DNA from 3 places in the Verrucosispora sp. FIM060022 genome. Region 3 is predicted to be linked to each of the others. Evidence: riboswitches for the same ligand, from Rfam matches in the RefSeq annotation. Region 3 holds a riboswitch; each other region holds the start of a gene.
The links. Region 3 has a riboswitch for S-adenosylmethionine ahead of EG812_RS26270 (aminotransferase class V-fold PLP-dependent enzyme). Riboswitches for the same ligand answer to the same signal wherever they lie in the genome.
Positions count from the first base shown of each region.

Region 1: it holds a riboswitch for S-adenosylmethionine, as region 3 does, so the genes downstream of both, thrC (threonine synthase) here and EG812_RS26270 (aminotransferase class V-fold PLP-dependent enzyme) in region 3, are expected to answer to the same signal.
Region 2: it holds a riboswitch for S-adenosylmethionine, as region 3 does, so the genes downstream of both, EG812_RS04850 (ABC transporter substrate-binding protein) here and EG812_RS26270 (aminotransferase class V-fold PLP-dependent enzyme) in region 3, are expected to answer to the same signal.

Region 1 is NZ_RQIV01000002.1:594,345-602,231, reverse strand. Features, by position in the region: gene EG812_RS09360 (ABC transporter permease) at 1-501, shown strand, start outside; gene EG812_RS09355 (DUF4232 domain-containing protein) at 575-1,282, opposite strand; gene EG812_RS09350 (DoxX family protein) at 1,546-1,995, shown strand; SAM riboswitch class I at 2,177-2,312, shown strand; gene thrC (threonine synthase) at 2,322-3,608, shown strand; gene EG812_RS09340 (GNAT family N-acetyltransferase) at 3,913-4,929, shown strand; gene EG812_RS09335 (GNAT family N-acetyltransferase) at 4,977-5,993, shown strand; gene paaN (phenylacetic acid degradation protein PaaN) at 6,047-7,723, shown strand; gene EG812_RS09325 (GNAT family N-acetyltransferase) at 7,867-7,887, opposite strand, start outside.
Region 2 is NZ_RQIV01000001.1:1,103,538-1,111,424, forward strand. Features, by position in the region: gene EG812_RS04830 (AfsR/SARP family transcriptional regulator) at 1-986, shown strand, start outside; gene EG812_RS04835 (hypothetical protein) at 1,126-1,635, shown strand; gene EG812_RS04840 (amino acid ABC transporter ATP-binding protein) at 1,684-2,415, opposite strand; gene EG812_RS04845 (amino acid ABC transporter permease) at 2,412-3,194, opposite strand; gene EG812_RS04850 (ABC transporter substrate-binding protein) at 3,230-4,090, opposite strand; SAM riboswitch class IV at 4,374-4,487, opposite strand; gene EG812_RS04855 (hypothetical protein) at 4,600-5,289, opposite strand; gene EG812_RS04860 (PadR family transcriptional regulator) at 5,292-5,669, opposite strand; gene EG812_RS04865 (urease subunit gamma) at 5,949-6,251, shown strand; gene EG812_RS04870 (urease subunit beta) at 6,248-6,577, shown strand; gene EG812_RS04875 (urease subunit alpha) at 6,574-7,887, shown strand, end outside.
Region 3 is NZ_RQIV01000013.1:77,783-85,669, forward strand. Features, by position in the region: gene EG812_RS26255 (taurine ABC transporter substrate-binding protein) at 1-115, opposite strand, end outside; gene EG812_RS26260 (ABC transporter permease) at 126-992, opposite strand; gene EG812_RS26265 (hypothetical protein) at 1,346-1,645, opposite strand; SAM riboswitch class IV at 2,025-2,145, shown strand; gene EG812_RS26270 (aminotransferase class V-fold PLP-dependent enzyme) at 2,194-3,429, shown strand; gene EG812_RS26275 (TetR/AcrR family transcriptional regulator) at 3,609-4,202, opposite strand; gene EG812_RS26280 (zinc-binding dehydrogenase) at 4,293-5,201, shown strand; gene EG812_RS26285 (thioesterase II family protein) at 5,100-5,996, opposite strand; gene ssuE (NADPH-dependent FMN reductase) at 6,121-6,699, shown strand; gene EG812_RS26295 (ferredoxin) at 6,700-6,942, opposite strand; gene EG812_RS26300 (cytochrome P450) at 6,914-7,887, opposite strand, start outside.

The DNA.
Region 1 (7,887 bases), on a different contig from region 3:
CCGCGGGCCCGGCTGCTGACGATCAAGCTGTTGGTCGCGTTGACCTACTCGGGGTTGGCGCTGGTGCTGCTCGCCGGCACGGCCCTGCTCATCGGCACCCTCCGGTACGGCTGGTCGCCACTGCGCAGCACGGTCGCCGCCCAGTTGGAGCCGGGCGAGGGCCTGCTGCGGCTGCTCGCCGTCCTCGGCTACCTCGCGGTGGTGCTGCTGGTCGTCGCCGGTCTGGCGTTCCTGCTCTCGGTGATCACGGACGCCGCGCTCGGTGCGGTGGGTGGTGCGGTGCTGCTGTGGATCCTGTCCAGCATTCTGGACCAGATCACCGCGCTCGGCGCGATCCGGTCCTTCCTGCCCACCCACTACAGCACCGCCTGGCTGGGGCTGCTCTCCACACCGGTGCAGACCGACGACATCGTCCGTGGTGCCGTCTCCGCGATCTGCTACGCCACCGCTTTCTGGGGGCTGGCCTTCTGGCGCTTCACCCGCAAGGACGTCGTCTCGTAGCCCGGCCGCGCCGCAGGCTCCTGGTCGGTGCGCCCTGTATCAGGACGTCGTCGCACCAGGAGCTCGCGGCGGGTCAGTGCTGCGGTGGGACCGTGGTCGGGGCGAGGGGGGTGGCGGGCGGCAGTGCCGAGGTGGGGGGCTGCTTCTTCCAGGCGCTCACGCCGACCCGGTTGGTGTTGCCGAGATCGATCGGCCCTTCGACGGCGACCTCCTGCGTCGGCTCTCCCTCCGCCGGGGCGACCTCCAGCCGCTGCGCGTTGGTGGCGACCACGGTCGGGTCGTCGACCAGGTTGCGCCAGAGCACCGCTGCGCCCGCGGCTTCGCCGGGCGCCAGCGTCAGGGGTCGGGGCGGGTCGTCGAAGCCCGAAGTGATCCCTCTGGCCCCGGCGATCACCCTGACTTTGATCGGGTTGTCGTCGCTGTCCAGCAGCCGGAGCTGCGGATAGCCGTGCAGCCGGTACGGGCGGCTGCCGCAGTTGACAAGTTCCAGGCCCATCGCCCGCAGGCCCATCGCCGCGCTCACCCCGAGGGAGTTGATCCGTACCCCCTCGGCCGGGCAGGGGCCCGGTGCGGTGGTGCCGGCGGTCGGCGGCGTACCTGTCGACGGGGTGGCGACCGGTGGTGGGGCGTCGGTCGCGCCGGCGGTGGTGTCGCCGGCGTCGGGGGTCAGGGCGCACCCGGCGAGCAGGGCCAGCGTCGCGAGCGCCCCGACCGACCGACGATACGGCCGGGTCCGGCGCTTGGTGGCTGTTGCTGGAGTTGTCCTACGTGTCCCGCACATCGGGACATCGTCACATCGCCCGATACCGCGCGTGGCCCCGACGTCCCGGATTCGTGATCGAGGAGCACACCCGCCCCAATAAGGGGATTCCCGTCGCGCGAGCCTTCCGCGAACCGGTTGGACGCTGAGTGACGGGACAGCGCCCGGAAGTTCCAGCCGCTAGCATGGCTTGGGAGCGTTCCCACAGTCAGAGATTGCATCGACAACAATCTATACATCTCGCATTCTGGATCCCCCATCGGATCTACTACGGAGGTATCCGAATGCGTATCGACCGGTTCGGCGGGCCGGCACTGTCCCTGTTCCGCATGGTTGTCGGCCTGCTCTTTCTCTGTCACGGCCTGGCCTCGTTGTTCGGCGTCTTCGGCGGTAACCGGGGCACCGGTGAACCTGTGCCGCTCGGCCAGTGGCCGGGCTGGTGGGCCGCACTGATCCAGGCGCTCTGTGGTGCGCTGGTGCTGGTCGGCCTCTTCACCCGACCCGCGGCGCTGCTGGCATCGGGCTCGATGGCGTACGCGTACTTCGTGGTCCACCAGCCCGAGGCGCTGCTGCCGCTGCGCAACCACGGCGAGCTGTCCGTGATGTTCTGCTGGTCGTTCCTGCTGATCGCGATCCTCGGTCCGGGAAGCTGGGCGCTGGACAACCTGCTCGGTCAGCGCGGCGGGCGGGAACTCGCCCTCGACGCAGAAGCACGCAGCTCCGTGCCGGCCTGACCCTCCGTGCGAGAGTCGCGATCATGCTCGGACCTGGATCGAGTGGTCATCCGGCGGCGCTGATGCCACTCGATCCAGGAATGGGTGTGACCTGCGGAGCAATCCGCGATCTCGCTCACAAGCTGGGACAGTCAGGCGACGGCCCCGGCACTACTGCCTAGAATCGGCAGCACAACTGCATACCTCATCCAGAGGGGCTGAGGGATACGGCCCGACGACGCCCCGGCAACCACCTCGCGCGCTCATCGTTGAGCGTCCGGCGGGGCAGGTGCCAATTCCGTCCCCGCCGCAGAGTGCGATGCGGGGAAAGATGAGAGGACTTCGACATGACGTCGACGCTCGCCCCCTCCGGCATCAACACCGCCACCAGCCCGGCCCGCGCTCTGGTCTGTCGCGCCTGTTCGGCCCGCTACCCCCTCGCCGCCCAGCACGCCTGTTACGAGTGTTTCGGCCCGCTGGAGGTCGACTACGACCCGGCTGCCCTCGCCGCCGTCACCCGGGAGCAGATCGAGGCCGGGCCGCGCAACATCTGGCGGTACGCCGCCCTGCTGCCCGCCGGTCAGGACCCGACCACCCGGGTCACCCTGGAACCGGGGTTCACCCCACTTGTCGCCGCCGACCGGCTCGCCGCCGAGTTGGGCATCACCGCCCCGCTGTGGGTCAAGGACGACAGCGCCAACCCCACCCACTCGTTCAAGGACCGCGTGGTGTCGGTGGCGCTGACCGCCGCCCGGGCGCTCGGCTTCTCCCGGTTCGCCTGCGCCTCCACCGGCAACCTGGCCAACTCGGTCGCCGCGCACGCGGCCCGGGTCGGCGTCCCCTCGGTGGTCTTCATCCCCAGCGACCTGGAACAGGGCAAGGTGGTGACCACCGCCGTCTACGGCGGCGAACTGGTCGCCATCGACGGCTCCTACGACGACGTGAACCGGCTCTGCGGTGAACTGGTGGAGACCGACGAGTTCGAGGACACCGCCTTCGTCAACGTCAATGTCCGGCCGTACTACGCGGAGGGTTCCAAGACGCTCGGCTACGAGGTGGCCGAACAACTCGGTTGGCGGATTCCTGCCCAGGTGGTCGTCCCGATGGCCTCCGGTGAACTGCTCACCAAGATTGACAAGGCATTCACCGAACTGGTCGAGATCGGGCTGGTCGAGGCGCCCGCGGGCGGTTGGAAGGTGTTCGGCGCGCAGTCGGCCGGCTGCAACCCGATCGCCACCGCCCTGCACGCCGACAGCGACGTCATCACTCCGGTCAAGCCGACCGGCATCGCCAAGTCGCTCAACATCGGCGACCCGGCCGCCGGTCTGTACGCGCTGGAGGCGGTACGTCGCACCGGCGGCTGGATGGAGTACGCCGACGACGACGAGATCCGCGCCGGAGTGCGGCTGTTGGCGCGTACCACAGGGGTTTTCGCCGAGACGGCCGGTGGCGTGACCGTGGCGGTGCTGCGCAAGCTGGTCGAGTCCGGCCGGTTGGATCCGACCGCCGAGACGGTGGTGTTCAACACCGGCGAAGGGCTCAAGACCCTCGACGCGGTGGCCGGTGAGGTGGGGCCGACCCATCGGATCAAGCCGTCGTTGCGGGCCGCCCGCGATGCCGGCCTGCTCGGCTGAGTTGACCATCGGGCACATGATCAGCGGAAATGCTGTGACCAGCGGTAAATGATCAAGCGGGATCGCCGGTGATCGAAGTGGATTCACGTTTCTTCAGAAATGCGGAAAACACGCCGACGAGGACTTGACGGCAAGAACCGCACAGCGGAAGATGCTCCGTGCGGGAGGGCGTATCGCCGTAGACTTTCAGTCTGTACGACCCAACGCCGGAGGCGTTGTGCGATCGACCCTCCCGACCAGCGTCCGAACGGGCCAGCGAGAAATTCGCTGGCCCGTTCGTCTTTCCCTCACGCAGGCTGCCGACATGACCCTCACCATCGCGCCCTTCGGTGCCGGCGACGACACCGCCATCGAGCAGGCGTACGAGATCGACACCGCCGCCTGGGCGGTGGACGTGCCCGACCTGCCCAGCTGCCGGCAACGGTTCTTCGGCATGATCCGGCACCCGATGCCCGGCGACGTGGCGGTGCACCTGCTGGCCCACCTAGACGGTGCGCCCGTCGGCTATCTGCTGCTCGACCTGCCGCAGTTGGACAACACCGAGAACGCCTCTGCCGATCTGGTCGTGCATCCGGCGTACCGTCGCCGGGGGGTGGGGCGCGCGCTGCTCGACCGGGGCCTCGACGTGCTGCGCGAGCGGGGACGCGTGCGGGTGAGCACGATGAGCGCCGCGCACCTGCCCGGCCAGCCGGACCGTCCCTCGCCGGCAACCGCCTTCGCGACCACCGTCGGCGCGACGGACGCCCTGGTCGACGTGCGGCGGCGACTCGACACCCGCCACCTCGACCAGGCGCGGCTCGACGCGCTGCTGGCCGAGGCGCGGGCCCGGACGGCCGGGTACGAGCTGCTGTTCTGGCAGGGCGGTACGCCGCAGGAACACCTCGCCGACGTGGCGTACCTGGACGGTCGGTTGCTTGCTGACGCGCCGATGGGTGATCTCGCCTGGGAGCCGGAGCAGATCGACGCCGAGCGGGTGCGCGGCACCGACCGGGCGCTGGCGGCCCGCGGCCGGCGGCGCTACCACGCGGGCGTACGCCATCAGGCGACCGGGCGGCTTGTCGCGTGGACGTTGCTGGACGTCGGCGCATCCACCGGCTGGCACGCCTTCCAGCAGATCACCATCGTGGACCCCGAGCACCGTGGGCATCGACTCGGCCTGCTCGCCAAGATCGAAAACCTGCGTCACCTGCTCGCCCACGAGCCGGCCGTCCAGGCCATCGACACCTTCAACGCGGACAGCAACGAGCACATGATCGCGATCAATGAGCAACTCGGCTTCCAGGTGCGGGACAGGTGGAGCAACTGGCAGCTGACGGTGTGACGGAAAACCGGTGGCGGGGCCGGGCGGCGGCGGGCAGGCTCGCGGCCATGGATATCGCCGTAGCCCCGTTCGACCCCTCCGACGAGGCGGCGCTGGACGACGCGTACCGGATCCGCGTGGCGGCCCAGGTGGTCGACACGCCTGACGTGCCGGCCGGTGACCGCGCAGAGTTCGGCCTGGTGGCGGCCCATCCGCCGTACGGCAATCTGATCCATCGCGCGTTGGCCCGACGGGGCGGCGAGGCCGTCGGATATCTGTGGCTACGCCTGCCGCAGTTGGACAACACCAGCACCGTCCTCGTCGAACTCTTCGTCGACCCGGCTCACCGGCGGCGCGGGGTGGGCCGAGCCCTGCTCGCCCACGCCCGGGAGGTGGCCCTCGGGCACGGCCGCAAACACCTGATCGCAGAGGTCGACGGGGTGCCGCCGGGAGAGGACCGGCAGCCGCCCGGTGCGGCGTTCGCGGCGGCGGTCGGCGCGCAGGCCGCCCTGCCGATGGTGCGCCGCCGGCTGGACACCACAGGGCTGGACGAGGCGGCGCTCACCGCGCTGCACGAGCAGGCCCGGTCCCGGGCGGCCGGCTACCGCACGGTGGCGTGGCAGGGTGCGGCCCCGGAGGAGCACGTGGCCGACGTGGCCCGGCTGGAGGCCCGGCTGCTCGTCGACGCCCCTACCGGCGATCTCGCCATGGAGGCGGAGCGGGTGGACGCCGCGCGGATCCGCGAGATCGAGCGGTTCCAGGCGCTGCGCGGTCGGCGGCGCTACCACCTGGGGGCGGTGCACGAGCAGACCGGGCGGCTGGTCGCCTGGACGATGATCCAGACCGGCCCGTTCACGAACTGGTACGCCTCGCAGGAGATCACAATCGTCGACCCGGCACACCGTGGGCACCGCCTCGGCCTGCTGGTGAAGATCGAGAACCTGCGTCAGGTGCTGGCGCAGGAACCGGAGCTGCGAGTGATCGACACCTGGAACGCGGCGGTCAACGACCACATGGTCAACATCAACGAACAGCTCGGCTACCGGGTGGCCGAAAGCGCCGCGGACTGGCAGTTGACCCTCTGAGTTTGTGACAGCCCTCTACTGATCGCGGGGCTTCCTGTTGCATGATGGCGGGCATGACGGACACCCCGCACCCCCACTACGACAGGCACGCCGAAACTCTCAACCGCGCGCTGACCGCGATCACGGAGCGCGGGTACTGGTCCGCCTACCCGGAATCACCGAGCCCCCGGGTGTACGGCGAGACCGCGGCGGCCGACGGCAAGGCCGCCTTCGAGGCGTACCTGGGCGGGAACTTCCCGCTCGACCAGCCCACCGACGGCAAGTGGATCGCCACCGAGACCAGCCCGTTCGGCGTCGAGCTGAACGTGACCTACCCGCACGCCACCGCCGACCAGCTGGTCGCCGCCGCGTCCGCCGCACTGCCCGCCTGGCGCGACGCCGGGCCGCAGACCCGGGCGGGCGTCTGCCTGGAGATTCTCGACCGGCTGCACAAGAACGTCTTCGAGCTGGCCAACGCGGTGCAGTTCACCAGCGGTCAGGCGTTCGTGATGGCCTTCCAGGCCGGTGGCGCGCACGCCCTCGACCGGGCCCTGGAGGCGATCGCCTACTCCTACGCCGAGATGACCCGGCACCCGGGCACCGCCGGCTGGGAGAAGGCCGCCGGCAAGGGCGACCCGTTGCGGATGACCAAGACCTTCCACGTGGTGCCCCGCGGCGTCGGCCTGGTCATCGGCTGCAACACCTTCCCGACCTGGAACTCGTACCCGGGTCTGTTCGCCTCCCTGGTCACCGGCAACCCGGTGGTCGTCAAGCCGCACCCGCGCGCCGTGCTGCCGCTGGCCATCACCGTGCGGTACGCCCGCGAGGTGCTCGCCGAGGCGGGCTTCGACCCGAACCTGGTGCTGCTCGCCCCGGAGGCCGCCGACGAGAAGCTGGCCACCACGCTGGCCCTGCACCCGGCTGTCAAGATCGTCGACTTCACCGGTTCCACCGAGTACGGCGACTGGCTCGAAGCCAATGCCCGGCAGGCGGCCGTCTACACGGAGAAGGCCGGCCTCAACACGGTCGTCATCGACTCCACCGACGACTTCGCCGGCATGTGCCGCAACCTCGGCTTCACCCTCGTCCTCTACAGCGGCCAGATGTGCACCACCTCGCAGAACATCCTCATCCCCCGGGACGGGATTGACACCGACCAGGGGCACAAGAGCTTCGACGAGGTGGCCGCCGGCATCGCCGCCGCCGTCGGCAAGCTGACCGCCGACCCCGCCCGGGGTGTCGAGCTGACCGGCGCGATCGTCAACGACGGCGTACTGGAGCGGCTGGACGAGGTCACCAAGGTCGGCGAGCCGGTGCTGGAGTCCCGTACCGTCGAGCACCCGGCCTACCCCGGCGCCGTCGTGCGTACGCCGACGATCGTCAAGCTGGACGCGGGCGACACCGCGACCTACTCGCGGGAGTGGTTCGGGCCGATCTCCTTCGCCATCGCCACCGACTCCACCGCACACAGCCTGGAGATCCTGCGTTCGACGGTGGGGGAGAAGGGCGCCCTGACGGCGGCGGTCTACTCCACCGACGAGTCGGTGCTCGCCGCCACCGAGAACGCCGCGATCGAGGTCGGCGTGCACCTGTCGGCCAACCTCACCGGCGGGGTATTCGTGAACCAGTCGGCGGCGTTCTCCGACTTCCACGGCAGTGGGGCGAACGCGGCGGCCAATGCGGCGTTGACGGACGGGGCGTACGTGGCGAACCGGTTCCGGATCGTGCAGAGTCGTCGGCACTCGTCGTAGGTGGTTGCGGTGGGGGGTTCCGGGGCAGCCCGACCCGCTCCGGGCGGTCAGGCTTGATCCCTGCGCGGGTCGGGCTGCCCCGGAACCCCTGCCGGGTCGGGCTGCGTCCGGCGATGCCGGGTGGGGTGCGGTGGGTGTGGTGGTCAGGCGGGGCGGCGCATTTG
Region 2 (7,887 bases), on a different contig from region 3:
TCGCCGACCTGGTCGAGGCGGCGACGATCTGGGCCGAGCTCGGCAACGAGTTCGCGCTCGCCACCAACGCCCTGCTCCAGGCCCGGCTCACCGGTGACCTGGTCGCGGAGCGGATCGCGTACGAGCGGCTGCGCCGCATCGGCGTACAGGAAGGTGGCTGGCATGTCGCCGGACCGTTGGCGGCGATCGGGCCGGCACCGGTGCCCGAGGTGGAGGTGCAGATCCTGGGCCAGTTCGCGGTGCGGCTGGCCGGCGTGGCGGTGCCGGTCGGCAGTTGGCAGTCCCGCAAGGCGCGCGATCTGCTGCACATGGTGGCCGCGCAGCTCGGCAGACCGGTGGCCCGCGACGCGCTGGCCGTCGCGCTGTGGCCGCAGGCCCGCGTCGAGGTCGCGCTGCGCCGCCTGTCGGTGCTGATCTCGACCGTACGGGGTGTGCTCGACCCGGGTCGGCGACATCCGGCGGACCGTTACCTGATCACCGACTCGGCCACCGTGCAGCTGAGGACGGCACATGTGGTGGTGGACGCGTGGCGTTTCCACGACGCGGCCCGGGCGGCAGTCGTCGCCGACACCGCGAGCCCGCCACCGACCGGCACCGCCGCCGACGACCGGTTGCTGAGCCAGCTGGAGACGGTGGTGGCCATGTACGCCGGTGATCTCCGCACCGACGACGAGGTCGTCGGTGCGGCGGTCCAGCGGCCCCGGGCGCTGCTGTCCGCGCTGCACCGCGAGGTGACCCACCGGCTGGCGAGGCGGTATCTGCACCTGGACCGGGCCGACGCGGCGATCGGCTGGTACCTGCGGCTGGTCGGCGAGGACGGTTACGACGAGCCGGCCCACCTCGGCCTGATCGCCGCGCTGTCGGCCGCCGGACGGCACGGTGAGGCCAACCGGCGCCATCAGGAGTACGTCGTGCGGATGGCCGAGATCGGTGTCGAGCCGGCCGCGGCCGCGCTACCGGATCGGGCTCGCCTGAACAATTCCTGAACCGCCCCCGAAGACCGCCGAGCAGACTGCTCGGTGTCCGGACACGACCGTGGTGGACCCGACGTGGCGGGTGCCGCGACCGTGGCGATGCCGGAGGCAGACGGGGGTGGTCGGCGTGTTCAGGTCGAAGGAGAAGACGATGGGACGGGTTCGAGGGCTGCTTGTCGTGCTCGCGGCCGGGCTCATGCTGACCGGCTGTGCCGGCGGAACGGACGACGGCACCGCCTCGGGTGGGGCAGCCGCGACCAGCGAGGCCGACGGCGGGCAGGCGTCGGACCAGGGCAGCGGCGGAAAGGACACCGGGTCGGGTGACGGGGACCGCTGGTGCGACGCGGTGCAGGCGTTCAGCACCTCGATGGACCCGCTGTTCACCGAGAGCGCGGGCAAGGCCGAGCTGGATCAGGCCCGTACCCGGCTGAAGGAGTTGAAGGCGGCGGCACCAGCCGAGATCAAGTCCGACGTGACGACGCTCGGCGAGTTCTACGCCGCGGTCATCGACGCCTCCGGCAAGAGCATGCCCGAGGATCCGGCGGCGTGGGCCCGCGTCGGCCAGACCACCGAGGGGCTCAAGACGGCGATGCCGCCGGTGTCGGACTACACCATGAAGCGTTGCCCTGAGTTCGACGGGCAGCTGCCGACGGGGCAGTGACGACGGCCCCCGGGCTGCTCAGAGCACCTGGGATCAGAGCACTTGGGATCAGAGCACCTGGGAGAGGAAGCGGCGCAGGCGCGGGTGCTGCGCCGCTTCGAAGATCGCGGCCGGCGGTCCGGCCTCCAGCACCACCCCGGCGTCCATGAACGCGACCGTGTCGGCGACCTCCCGGGCGAAACCCATCTCGTGGGTCACCACGACCATGGTCATGCCCTGCGCCGACAGGTCCGCCATCAACGTCAGGACACCCTTGACCAGTTCCGGATCCAGCGCCGAGGTGGCCTCGTCGAAGAGCATCACCTGCGGCTGCATGGCCAGTGCGCGGGCGATGGCGACACGTTGCTGCTGGCCACCGGACAGGTGTGCCGGGCGGGCGTCGGCCTTGGCGGCCAGCCCCACCCGGTCCAGGTGTTCGCGGGCCACCGCTGCCGCCTCGTCCTCGCCGAGCTTGCGGATGCGCCGCAGCGCGAGGGTGATGTTGCGCAGCACGCTCATGTGCGGGAAGAGGTTGAACTGCTGGAAGACCATGCCGACCCGCTGCCGCAGGGCGTCCGGGTCGTCGCGCAGCACACTGCGTCCGTCCAGCAGCACGTCGCCGCGGTCCGGTTCGAGCAGCCGGTTGACGGTCCGCAGCAGGGTGGACTTGCCCGACCCGGAGGGGCCGATCACGCAGGCGGTCGCCCCCCGGGCCACGTCCAGGTCCACCCCGCGCAGCACCTGGTGACGCCCGAAGGCCAGGTGCACGTCGCGCAGGCTCAGGCTGACCGAGTCGCTCATCGTTGGTTCCCTCCGGCGGCGCCGGGCAGCGCCAGGTCGAGGTCGTCGGGGTCGTCGTCGGCCGGGCCGGTGGCCGGTCGGCCGTGCCGCAGTCGCCTGTCGATCCAGTTGACGACGTGGGTCAGCGGGACCGTCAGCGCCAGGTAGAAGAGCCCGGCCAGCAGCAGCGCCGACTGGTTGCCGGTGTTGGCGGCGTAGTCCTGCCCGATCCGGAACAGTTCCCGCTGGCTGGCCAGCAGCCCGAGGAAGTAGACCAGGCTGGAGTCCTTGATCAGGGCGATCAGCTGGTTCACCCAGGCCGGCAGGATCCGCCGGATGCCCTGCGGAATGATCACCCGGCGCATCGCCTCGCCCCAGGAGAAGCCGAGCGCGCGGGCCGCCTCCAGCTGGGTGGCCTCCACCGACTGGATGCCGGAGCGGAAGATCTCCCCGATGTACGCCGACGCGATCAGCGACAGCGCCAGGATGCCCAGCGGGTACGGGTTGGGCCCCCACACCTGCATGCCGAGCGGGGCCAGGCCGACCCCGATCAGCAGGATCGTCGCCGCGGCCGGCAGGCCCCGGAAGACGTCGGTGTAGACCCGTGCCGGCCACCTCAGCCAGCGGGTTCGCGAGATGCCCGCGACGGCCAGCACGATGCCAAGCGCCGAGCCGAGCAGGGCGGCGGTGACCGCCAGGATCAGCGTGTTCGGCAACCCGACAGTGATCATTTCGGGTAGCGCCTCGCGCATCGACTCCCAGTCGAAGAACGTCTCCCACAGGGTGCGCAACGGATCCACGGGTCAACCTCCGCCCTGCTAGCTGGTCGTACCGGTCAGGAAGCGGCCGAGGGGGCCGCCGACGGGACGGTCACGGTGCCGCTGCCGGGAGCGAAGTCGGCCGGGATCGCCCGACCCGGGTAGTACTGCTCGTTGAGCCGGGTCCAGGTGCCGTCGGCGATGACCTCGTCGAGGGCCTTGTTCAGCGCCTCGCGCAGCGCGTCGTTGCCCTTGGCGAAGGCGTACGCCGTCGGGGCCGGGCTGAGTTCCTTCGCCGCCACGGTGATCTTGCCGCCGCTGTCGGCGGCGGTCTTCTCACCGATCTCGGCCGGGGAGATCCAGGCGTCCGCGGTGCCCGCCTTGAGCTGGTTGAGCCCGCTGTTGTAGTCGGGCACCCGTACCGGGTCGAGGCCCTTGGTGGTGGCGTAGTCGTCCTGGACGGTGCCCTGCACGACCACCACCCGCTTGCCGGCCAGCTCGTCGAAGCTGCTCAGGGTCGAGCCGGCGGGCACGTTGAGACCGAGGTAGCCGAAGTCGTAGCCGTTGCCGAAGTCGACTGTCTTCTTTCGCGCCTCGGTGATGGTGATCGAGGAACTGCCGATGTCGAACTTGCGGTTGTTGACCTGGGCGAGCAGACCGGAGAAGTCGGTGCCGACGAACTCGACCTTCAGCCCGAGCTTGTCGGCGGCGGCGACCAGCAGATCGTTGTCGAAGCCGGTGAACTTGCCGTCCTTGAGGTACACGTTCGGCGGCGCGTCGGTGAGCGTGCCGGCCCGCAGCACCCCCGGCTGGAGCAGGTTGTACGGGTTGTCGGCCTCGCCGGCCGAGTCAGAGCCGCAGGCGGTAAGCGTGACGGCGGCGAGGACTGCGGCGACGCCGACGGCGGCGGCCCGGGTCAGGGCAGGAACGATTCGCACAGGTGTCTCCTGGATGAACGACGGCGGGCACGGACGTGCCGCACCGACGGTCCGTCGTGCGACGGACCGCTGGGATGAACCGATGGCAGAGGGGGAGTTGATCAGGTCACCCGAGGCCCGCAGGCTCGGCGACCGGCAGCGACGCGGTCAGCTACACGCGGCGCTGCAGACCCGCATCATGTCGACGTGGCGACGTTGGGTCAGATCGAGGCAGGCCGCCACGGGAGCGGATCGACTGCGGTACGACATGGGTCTCCCTCAAGGTCGTGATGACCTGGAAACCAGGCCACGCTTGCACCGGTGGTTGCAACCGGTGCCTGGTCCTCACCCGGGGCACCCCTGCGCGGACGAGGGTTGCCGGCCAGCAAGCCGGGGCTTCACGCTGGCACTCATGACCTGCGGCCGAGGCTAGCAGCAGGGGACGGGTCGGCGTCCACTCGATATGACGGCCCTCACGCCCAGGCCATCGCGGTGGTGCGGCAGGTAGCCGTTCGGTGAGCCGGAGTCCGTCAGGCGGGTTCGACTGCGGCGTCGGGCGTAGCGCCGGTGGCCCGCCGGCGCTCGCGAACCGACAGGCGACGTGCCAGTACCGTGGCGCCGGCCAGCGCGGCGAGCACCATGACGACTTCGACGACCAGCACCTCCGGTGCGGTGCTGTAGTCGGTGGACCAGGCGTACGCCATGGTGATCGGGGTGACGACGATGCCGGCCGCCGGCAGCAGCAGGCTCATCAGCAGGGCGGTTCTCCGGATCTGGGGCAGGTCGCGCAGCCGGAGCCGAACCGCGGTGACCGCCCCGGCCACCACCACGGCGGCCGGCACGCCGTAGTAGACGACTACTGCGACCTGGACCGGGATCTCGATCGAACGGGGGATGTCGATCAAATGGACGAGCAGCGGATACAGCGCTGTGAAGATGCCAGCGCCGAGCAGGCTGCCGAGCAGGGCACCGGCCAACGCGGTCAGCAGGAGACGGTGGTATTCCGGGCGTACCCGCCGGACAGCGGCCTCGTCGGCGAGCCGTCGGGCGAAGCCGGCCACGTCACCGCCGACCAACTGCATCGGGTCGCCCCCGTCGGCGGCCGCGGCGGCCAGATCGAGGCGCAGGTCGGCGGCGAGTACCCGACGATCGGCCGAACTGACGCCGTAGGCCCGCCACGCACGGTCGGCCTCGGACAGGACGCTGTCGATGGTCTCCACGGTCAACTCCTGGGCGGGCTGTGGTCGGTCGGGACGAGGATGGCGTCGACGGTGCCGGCGAAGCGGGTCCACTGGTTCTGCCAGGCATCGAGGCGAGCGCGTCCGGCCCTGGTCAGCGCGTACACCTTGCGGGGTGGGCCGGTCGGACTGATCTGCTGTTCGTCGGCGACGAGGCCGAGGCGGCGCATCCGGGTCAGCAGCGGATAGAGGGTGCCGTAGCTGATCGTGCTGAAGCCGGCCGACTCCATCCGCCGCACCAGCTCGTAACCGTGGGCGGGTTCGCGGGACAGCAGCGCCAGCAGGCACATGTCCAGCACGCCGCGCAGAAGCTGGGTCTGACGGTCGTTGTCGTCGGTGGGTTGGCCTTCTGCCACTACCATGCGAGGCATAATACCGCGCTATTTGGTGTCGCGATATACCGAAGTTGGTACGGGTGTTGCCGACGGCGGCGTGATCCCTTACGGTCGGCTCAGCGGTGGGCGGTGCGGTCCGCATCCGAGAAGACACCGTCGGTGCCTCGCCAGGTGGGCCGGGAGGGTGGAACTCCCGAGGCCCGCACACGTGGCGGGACCCGACGGGCGAGCCCCGAACCGTGGGACGGCGCGTCGAGGCGTCGCAGCCGGCGGTTGACGGGCGCGGACACCCACCGGGAGCCACCCTTGTATCTCACTCCCCATGAGCAGGATCGTCTGCTCGTCCACGTGGCGGCCGACGTCGCCCGGCGCCGCCGCGAACGCGGCCTGCGCCTGAACTATCCCGAAGCCGTCGCGGTGATCACCGCCTTCCTGCTCGAAGGTGCCCGCGACGGGCGCTCCGTGGTCGACCTGATGTCCGCCGGTCGTACCGTGCTGACCCGCGAGGACGTGCAGGACGGCATCCCCGAGTTGCTGGGGGAGGTGCAGGTGGAGGCGACGTTCCCGGACGGCACCAAGTTGGTGACGGTGCACCACCCGATCCCGTGATCCCGGGGGAGATCCTGCTGGCCGCCGACCCGGTGGAGATCAACGCCGGGCGGCCGGTGACCACGCTGCTGGTGGTCAACACCGGCGACCGGCCGGTGCAGGTCGGCTCGCACTACCACTTCGCCGAGGCCAACCCCGCGCTGGAATTCGACCGGGACATCGCCTGGGGGCAGCGGCTGGCCGTACCGGCGGGCACCTCGGTGCGTTTCGAACCAGGGGTCAGTCGCAGTGTCGACCTGGTGCCGTTGGCCGGTGCCCGGATCGTGCCCGGCCTGCGCGGCGAGTGCGGCGGGGCACTGGACACCGGGCCGGAGGGAGCGGCATGAGCATCGTCGAGCGAAACCGTTATGTCGCGCTGTACGGGCCGACCACAGGTGACCGGATCCGGTTGGCCGACACGAACCTGCTCATCCAGGTCGAACACGACCACTGCGTCGGCGGCGACGAGGCGGTCTTCGGCGGCGGCAAGGTGATCCGCGAGTCGATGGGCCAGTCCCGGGCCACCCGGGCCGAGGGTGCCCTGGACACCGTCATCACGGGTGCCGTGGTGCTGGACCACTGGGGTGTGGTCAAGGCCGACGTGGGGCTGCGCGACGGGCGGATCGTGGCGCTGGGCCGGGCCGGCAACCCGGACACCATGGACGGGGTGCACCCCGACCTGGTGATCGGCCCGGCCACCGAGGTCATCGCCGGCAACGGTCGCATCCTCACCGCCGGAGCGGTCGACACCCACGTGCACTTCATCTGCCCGCAGATCGTCACCGAGGCCCTCGCCGGCGGGGTCACCACCCTGGTCGGCGGCGGCACCGGGCCGGCCGAGGGCACCCGCGCCACCACCGTCACCCCGAACGCCTGGCACCTGGCCCGGATGCACGAGGCCCTCGACACGTTCCCGGTCAACGTGCTGCTGCTCGGCAAGGGCAACACGGTCTCCACCGAGGCGCTGTGGGAGCAGCTGCGGGCCGGGGCCGGCGGATTCAAGCTGCACGAGGACTGGGGCACCACCCCGGCGGCCATCGCCGCCTGCCTGCGGGTCGCGGACGCCTCGGGCGTGCAGGTGTCCATCCACACCGACACCCTCAACGAGGCCGGGTTCGTCGCCGACACGCTGCGGGCGATCGGCGGGCGGGCCATCCACTCGTACCACACCGAGGGGGCCGGGGGTGGGCACGCGCCGGACATCATCACCGTCGCCGGGGAACCGAACGTGCTGCCGTCGTCGACCAACCCGACCCGCCCGTACACCCGCAACACCCTCGCCGAGCACCTCGACATGCTGATGGTCTGTCACCACCTGAACCCGGCCGTACCGGAGGACCTGGCCTTCGCCGAGAGCCGGATCCGGCCGTCCACCATGGCCGCCGAGGACCTGCTGCACGACCTCGGGGCGATCTCCATCATCGGCTCGGACTCGCAGGCCATGGGCCGGGTCGGGGAGGTCGTGCTGCGCACCTGGCAGAGCGCGCACGTGATGAAGGCCCGGGTGGGGGCGCTGCCGGGTGACGGCGCCGCCGACAACCACCGGGCCCGGCGGTACGTGGCGAAGTACACCATCTGCGCGGCGATGGCCAACGGCCTCGACCACGAGATCGGGTCGGTGGAGCCGGGCAAGCTCGCCGACCTGGTGCTCTGGGAG
Region 3 (7,887 bases):
CCTGGTAGGCGATCCGGATGGTCTTGCGGCCCGGATCGCCGCCGCTGGCGGCACCGTCGCCGCAGGCACTCAACAGCAGGGACACGGCTGCCAGCAGACCGAGTGTCTTGCGCATCTGTTGTCTCCTAGATCTGGCCCCGCCACGGGATGAGCCGGTTTTCGGCGGTCCGTAGCAGGGCGTCGATGATGAGGCCGGACAGGCCAATGGCGAAGAGGCCGAGAATGACGACGTCGGTCTGGGAGTAGCGCTGGGCGTCGCGGACCATGCCACCGATGCCGGGTACGCCGTTGATCGTCTCGGCGGCGACCACCGAGGAGTACGCGACCCCCACCGCGATCCGGATGCCGGTGAATATCTCCGGTAATGCGTGGGGGAGCACCACGTCGCGGATCACGTGAACACGACCGGCGCCCAGCGCCCGCGCGGCCTCGACCAGACCGGTCGGTGCGGAGTGGACGGCTGCGGCGGTCGCGACCGCCACGGGCGGCAACGCGGCGATGGAGAGCAACCAGAGCTTGGGCGTCTCGTCGATGCCGAACCAGATGATGAAGAGGCTGAAGTAGGCAAGCGGCGGAAGGGCGCGGACGAAGGTGACGACCGGTTCGATCACTACCCGGAACCCGCTGACAGTTCCCATCACGACACCGAGGAGCACCCCACCGGCGATGCCGATGATGGAGCCGATCAGGATGCGCCGCAGGCTGACGCCGAGGTGTTCGATGAGCAGATGCCCGCTGTAGCCGCGGATGCCGTCGTGGGTGGTCGACGTCTGGACCAGTTGGTGCCACACCGCGCCGGGTGAGGGGATGAAGGTCGGATTGCCGGTGGTCCGGGCGGCGACTTCCCAGAGCCCGTAGAGCACGACGAGGGCGAGGAGCCGAAGCAGGATCCGACGGCGGCGCCCGCCACGGGGTGCCAGAGCCCTCCGGGCGGCCGTCGATGCACCGATCGAGGTTTCCGCGGTGGGTGACGCGGAGACTGTGGTGGTCACCCACTTTTCCTATAGTGAAAGTAGGTAATGGGCAAGTGGAGATCACAGGGCGGGACGGCCGGCTACGTACCCACGCTGTTTCGTAGTCATGGAGCACGTCGGCCTTTGGCTGTCCCGCCCAGCTGTTGTCGATGCCGAGGAGCGTGTCAGGGCGGGTGGCGAAGACCCCCTGAGCGTGGTGGCCGCCCGGTCGGCGAGAGAGGCGCTCGTTCTCCGGCGCGTGTAGCCCGTGTGGGGACTCCTGGCCGCGCTCCTCCGACTCGAGCATCCGAGCGACGTCGTCCAGGGCGAAGCCGAGGCTGGTGAAGGCGGCTGATGTGCAGCGCGAGAATGAGATGACGGGCGATTATCGGTCAGGGAAATGCCGAAACCTGGTTGGTGAAGGTTGTGGCGACAACCAACGACCCGCCGGCCGTCGAGGTCGCGGCCGGCGTCACGATAGACGCAAGAACGTGCCACCTGTTCGGAAGCCCAGCGACCAGGATGCCGATCATCGCGCCAACGAACACGGGCACCAGAATGAAGATGACCAGATGTTCCGCCACGTCGACAACAAGGAATGCTGCCGCCGAAGAAGGGGCGTCCGGCTCGTCTCGGATGACGAAGTAGGACAGTGCGCCGAGCCGCCTGCGTTCCTGCCAGTGGCTTTCCATTGCTACCGCAAAGTGCGGCACACACCGTGCTGCGCAGGCATAACCTGGCACCGCGGGCCGCTCGACTGGCGTACGCGATCCTCGACGGCACGCTGGTCCCGATCGACCGGGGCGCCGAACGCCCGCTATCCACGATGAAACTGGCATTGTCGTCGTGACCGCCTGGACCGACACGGCGATAACAAGCATCCATGTGATGTCAGTGGGAACAAGGGACACTCGACTATGGTCACGTTCGATGTGCCCGCCAGGCAGATGTGCACGCCGGAGTGCTTATCACTGCCGTGCGGCGCGCGGCAGCTATCTGTACCTGCACCGGGTCGGATAGTGCGCGAAGCGTACTGGCGGCAAGGCCGGTCCGTATGGCAATATCGGCGGCGGTCATGAGTGTCAGCGTCAAGGCCCCGGCCTGCTGGCCGGCAACCCTCGTGCGTCCGCGGTGGGGTGCCTCCGGGTGAGGACCAGGCCGCCGGCGTCCGCCGGAGAGGCAAGCGCGGACCCGTGCGGGTCCACCGTCATGAAGGACCAGTGTGCCCACGATCGCTCCTGTGGTGCTCGGCGCGGATCTGCCTGTCCGTCTCTCCGACGGCACCACCGTCACGTACGCCAACCTCGACTACGCCGCTACCGCACCGTGCCTCGCTGCCGCCGCCGATGCGGTCAATGAACTCCTGCCCTCGTACGCCAGTGTGCATCGGGGTGCCGGCGCGGCGTCACGTCGCTGCACACTGGCGTACGAGCAGTCCCGCCAGACCGTGGCGGATTTCCTCGACATCCGGCCCGACGACCACGTGATCTTCACCCGGAACACCACCGACGCGATGAACCTGCTCGCCCGGGCACTGCCATCCCACACCACCGTGGTGACCTGGGCGGGCGAGCACCATGCGAACCTCTTGCCCTGGCCGCGGGTGCACTGCCTGCCGGTGCCCGCGGACCTGCCGGCGGTGGTGTCCGGGCTCACCCGCGCACTGGCTGACCTGCGCAGCGCCGGCCCCGTGCTGGTGGCGGTCACCGGCGCGTCCAACGTCACCGGAGAGGTCTGGCCGATAGCCGAACTCGCCGAGATCGCGCACCGGCACGGCGCGCGGATCGCCGTCGACGCCGCCCAGTTGGCCCCGCACCGTCCGGTCTCCATGACCGACGCCGGCATCGACTACCTGGCGCTGTCCGGGCACAAGCTGTACGCGCCGTTCGGCGCAGGAGTGTTGGCCGGCCGGGCCGACTGGCTCGACGCCGCCGCCCCGTATCTCGCCGGCGGCGGGGCCACCAGGCACGTCGGTGACGAGGCGGCCGAGGTGCAGTGGCATGTTGGTCCCGCTCGGCATGAGGCCGGCACACCGAATTTGCTGGGCGCGGTCGCGCTCGCCGCCGCCTGCGCCACGCTCGCCGCCTCGCCGGCCGTGCTGGCGCACGAACAGGATCTGCTGAAGCGGTTGCGCGACGGGCTCGCGGCCTTGCCCGGGGTGGCAGAGCTGCGGACGTTCGACGTCGGTCACGACCGGGTCGGCATCGTCAGCTTCGCCGTCGCCGAGCAGCGAGCAACGGAGGTCGCCCACCGGCTCGCCGCTGATCACGGTATCGGCGTGCGCGACGGGTTGTTCTGCGCCCACCCGCTCGCCCGGAAACTGCTGACCGACGCGGCCGAGCGGCTCGGCTGCCCGACCGACAGGTACGCGATCCGGGCCAGCATCGGCATCGGTACGACCGTCGCGCACGTCGACCGGCTTCTGCGCGGGTTGCGGGAGATCGTGACGTCGAGTCGGGCGGCAGCGCGTCGCTGAACCGGCGAGCCTTCTATCAGGGGGCGTGCCGGCTCCGATGACCTCGAAAGGGGGCAGTTGGTAGAGATCGCGGGCGTCGGCCCACAGGTTCGCAAAAACCGGTCAAGCCCCGTTCACTGATCTTGCCGAGCGGATTGTCGAGCAGGTCGGACCGGGCGGGCGTGGGCCACAACCACTCGTTACGGGCCCGGGCGGCATGATCGCTCGGGCCCGGGTGGCAGCAGGCACCGTGCGAGTGCCCTTACGGCTGCGCGGAGCCGGTCGACGCCGCCGTCGGCGATGGTTCGGCGGACCAGTTCGGCGTCGAATGCCCCGAGCAGGACGTGGGCGACGTATCCGGCGTCAAGGTCCGGGCGGAGTTGCCCGACGAGCTGGCGCAGGTGTTCGTGCCAGCGTCGGTAGGTGGGGTCGTCGTGCCGTCCGGCGGCGCAGGCCATTGCGTGGGCGGCGAGGAGGGTCGCGTTGGTCGCGGCGAGGTCGGCCAGTGCATCGAGGAAGGCCAGGAGCCGGTCCCCGGGCGGTGCTCCGGGCCCCAGCGGTGGTGGACCGTGGCTGATCTGCTCTCCGATTCGCGTCGCGCGTTCGGCGAGGAGTTCCCGGAACAGGCCGGACCGGCTGCCGAAGCGGCGGAAGACGGTGCCTTTGCCGACGCCCGCCCGGGCGGCGATCGAGTCGACGGAGATCGGCATAGCTTCGCGGTACGTCAATAGATCCTCGGTGGCGCGCAGGATCATCGCCCGGTTGCGGGCCGCGTCGGCGCGTTCAGTCGTCATGGCATTTCCCCAGAAAATTGGACGAGTCGGACTTACGGTAGCGGGGACAACCGGGCCGCTGGTCCGGATCGTGTTTCTGGAGGTCGTACCGTGCAAGCCCTGATCGCCGCCCCCGACACCGCCGAGGGACACCGCTTGGCCGAGGTGCCCGAGCCGGTCCCGGCACCCGGCCAGTTGCTCGTCGAGGTGAGACAGTCCTCGGTGAACTTCGGCGAGGCCCGCTTCCGTGCCGGGATGCCCGCCGGCACGGTGCTCGGTTACGACGCCGCGGGTTACGTCGTGCGAGCCGCCGAGGACGGCAGCGGTCCGGCCGTCGGCGACCGGGTGGTCGCCTTCGGTCCGGGAACGTGGGCCGAACGTGCCGTCTTCGACGTCGACAGCGTGGCGCGGATCCCCGACGGGCTCGATCTCGCCGCCACGGCGGCCCTGCCGATGGTGGGCCTCACCGCCCTGCGGACCCTGCGAGGCGCCGGCCCACTGCTGGGCCGTCGGGTGCTGGTCACCGGCGCGTCCGGAGGCGTCGGACGGCTGGCGGTCCAACTCGCCCGCCTCGGCGGAGCCACGGTGGTGGCGTCGGTCGGCTCGCCGGCGCGGGGGGAGGGGCTGCGCGACCTGGGCGCAGCCGAGGTGGTGGTCGGGCTGGACGACGTCCACGAGCCGGTCGACGTGGTGGTGGAGACAGTCGGTGGTGACCACCTCACCCGCGCGTGGTCGCTGCTCAAGCCGGGCGGGATCTGCCAGAGCATCGGCTGGGCGTCGGGTGCGGCGGCCGTCTTCGCGCCCAACTCGACCTTCGCATTGGGCGAACCCCGGCGTCTGCAGTCCTTCGGTGACACCTCCCGCCCCGGAGCCGACCTGGCTACCCTCCTGGCCTTCGTGGCCGCCGGGGACATCTCCCTACCGGTCGGCTGGCGGGACTCCTGGAAGCGCGTCGACGACGCGATCGAGGCGCTGCTCGGCCGCCGCGTGGCCGGCAAGGCGGTCCTCGACATCGACTGACGCCCCACCGTCGGGCCTGCCGCCCGGCAGCGAGGTCAGCTCGCCCAGGCAGGCCGCGATGTCCGCCCGGAGCCGATCGCCCGACCGGAGGTGGAACAGGTGACCGCCGGGCAGCACCCGCAGCCGGAACGACGACGAGGTGTACGCCGCCCACCCGACCGCGTCGGCGCGCCCCACCAGCGGATCGGAGTCGCCGACGTAGGCGCGCACCGGCACCGGCACCGGATCGGGCCCGGTCGGAGGCTGGGAGTGCAGGGCCGCGAGGTCGCCGCGCAGCAGCCGGACCGCCGTCCGCACCCACGCGGGATACCGGCGTACCACCTCGGACATGCCCCCGATGCGCACCAGCAGGTCGGCGACCTCGTCGTCGGACAGCGCCGACACCGCGAGCGGTGGCCCGCAGCGCGGGTCCGGGTAGCCGCCGACGAACAACGCCACCGGCGGTCGTCCCCGCTCGACCTGCCGTCGGGCCACCGCGGCGGCCAGGGCCGCACCCATGCTGTGTCCATAGAGAGCGTACGGACGTTCCAGTGACGGCTCGACAGCGTCCACGACGGCGTCGAGCAGACGGCCGAAATCGGTGATGGGCGCCTCCCGCACGCGGTTCTCCCGGCCGGGCAGCTGCACCGGGTAGACCGCGACCCGTGGCTGCAACGCCTCCGCCCAGCCGGCGAAGGTGGACGCTGCGGCGCCGGCGTGGTGGAAACAGAACAGCCGCACCCGGTCCGCCGGATCCGGCGTCCGGTCCAGGTAACCGGTCGATCGTTGCGTGCCCGCCCGCGCTGTCCGCCCCATGGGCGTCATCGTGGCTCACCCCGGTAAAGCGACACCAAGCACGCGGACGTACGTGGTTTCTCGGATGTGCGCTCACGCCGGCTGGGCGAGGATCGCAGGAACCGGCAATCACGAGAGGTCTGGCATGCCCACCGTGCTCTCCGTCTCCGGCAGCCCGTCGGCGACCTCGCGTACCGCTGGCCTGCTTCGTCACCTCGACCGGCAGTTGGTCGCCGACGGGCACGAGGTGATCCCGCTGGACGTGCGGACCCTGCCCGCGCACGTGCTGGTCGGCGCCGACCCACGCCACCCGGCGATCACCGGCGTGGCGGCGCTGATCGCGGAGGCCGACGGGCTGGTGATCGGCACACCGATCTACAAAGCCGCCTACTCCGGCCTGTTGAAGTGCCTGTTCGACCTGCTGCCGCAGTACGCCCTGGCGGGCAAGACGGTGCTGCCGCTGGCCACCGGTGGCAGCAGGGCCCATGTGCTGGCCATCGACTACGCGCTGCGTCCCGTCCTGACCGCGATGGGCGCGGGGCACGTCCTGCCCGGCTGGTTCACCCTCGACACCGACCTGGTCGTCGGCGACGACGGCACACTTGTCGTCGCGCCGGCTGCCGCCGACGCGCTCTGCGAGGTCGTCGACCGGTTCGCGGCGGCGCTGCACCGCGCGGTGACCAGCGCGCCCCCGGACGGCACGGGGCGGCCGGGAATGCGCTGATCAGTGGGGCGGATCGGCCGTGCCGGTCACGGTGATCGCCTGGGCCGGGCACAGCGCCGCCGCCTCGGTCACCACGGACCGCAGGGAGCCGGGGAGGCTGCCGCGCAACAGCCGGACGGTGCCCTCGTCGGACTGGCCGAAGACCGTCGGGTCGGTCCGCACGCACTGCCCGGCGCCGACGCACCGTGCCGCGTCGACGTTGACGTGGACCGGGTCACCAGGTGACCGGAAGGCGTTGGACACCCTGCACACCCCCCGCCTCCTTGCCGCCCAGCTCCTCGACGGGCACCGCGAGCGCCAGCGTCGGCAGCCGCGTGAACAGACGGGACAGGGCGATCTCCAACTCGGCGCGGGCCAGGTTCGCACCGATGCACTGGTGGGGGCCGTGCCCGAAGGTCACGTGCTGGCGACCGCCACGACGAGGGTCGAAGCGGTCCGGGTCGGGGAACGGGCCCGGGTCCCGGTTGGCCGCCGCGAGAGCGACCACCACCGCGTCGCCGGCGGCGATCCGGACGCCGGCCACCTCGGTGTCGCGGGTGGCGAAGCGGGCCACGCCGTCGGCCACGGCGGTGTGCCGCAGGATCTCCTCCACCACCGCGCCGACCCGCGTCGGGTCGGCGGCGACGGCGCCGGCGTCCTGCTCCAGCAGGAGAGCCACTCCGAGCGCCAACGTGCTGGCCGTGGTCTCGTGCCCCGCCACGAGCAGCAACAGTGCCAGGTCGACCAGGTCAGGGGTCGTGACCGTGCCGGTGGCCACCTGCTCGTCGACGAGCACGTCGAGCATGTCCTCGCCGCCTCTGCCCTTCGTTTCGATCAGACCGAGCAGATAGCGCTTCAGCTGGCCGAAGGCGTCCGCGCTCTCGGCGGCCGTCGAGGTGCCCGCCGCGATGCGCCGGGACTGGTGCTCGAAGAACTCGTGGTCGGCGTACGGGACGCCGAGCAGGCGGCAGATCACGACCGACGGCACCGGGAGCGTGAAGGTCGCAACGAGGTCCACTCCGGGCCCGCGCCGAACCACCTCGTCGAGGAGGGAGTCAACGATCTCGGTGATGGCCGGCCGGAGTGTGGCCACTCGCTTGGCGGTGAAACCGGAGATGAGCATGCGCCGCTGCGCCGTGTGCTCGGGCGGGTCCATCCCGATGAAGTTGCGGACCGCGCGGGCGGCCTCGAACCGCGCGGCGAGCGCCG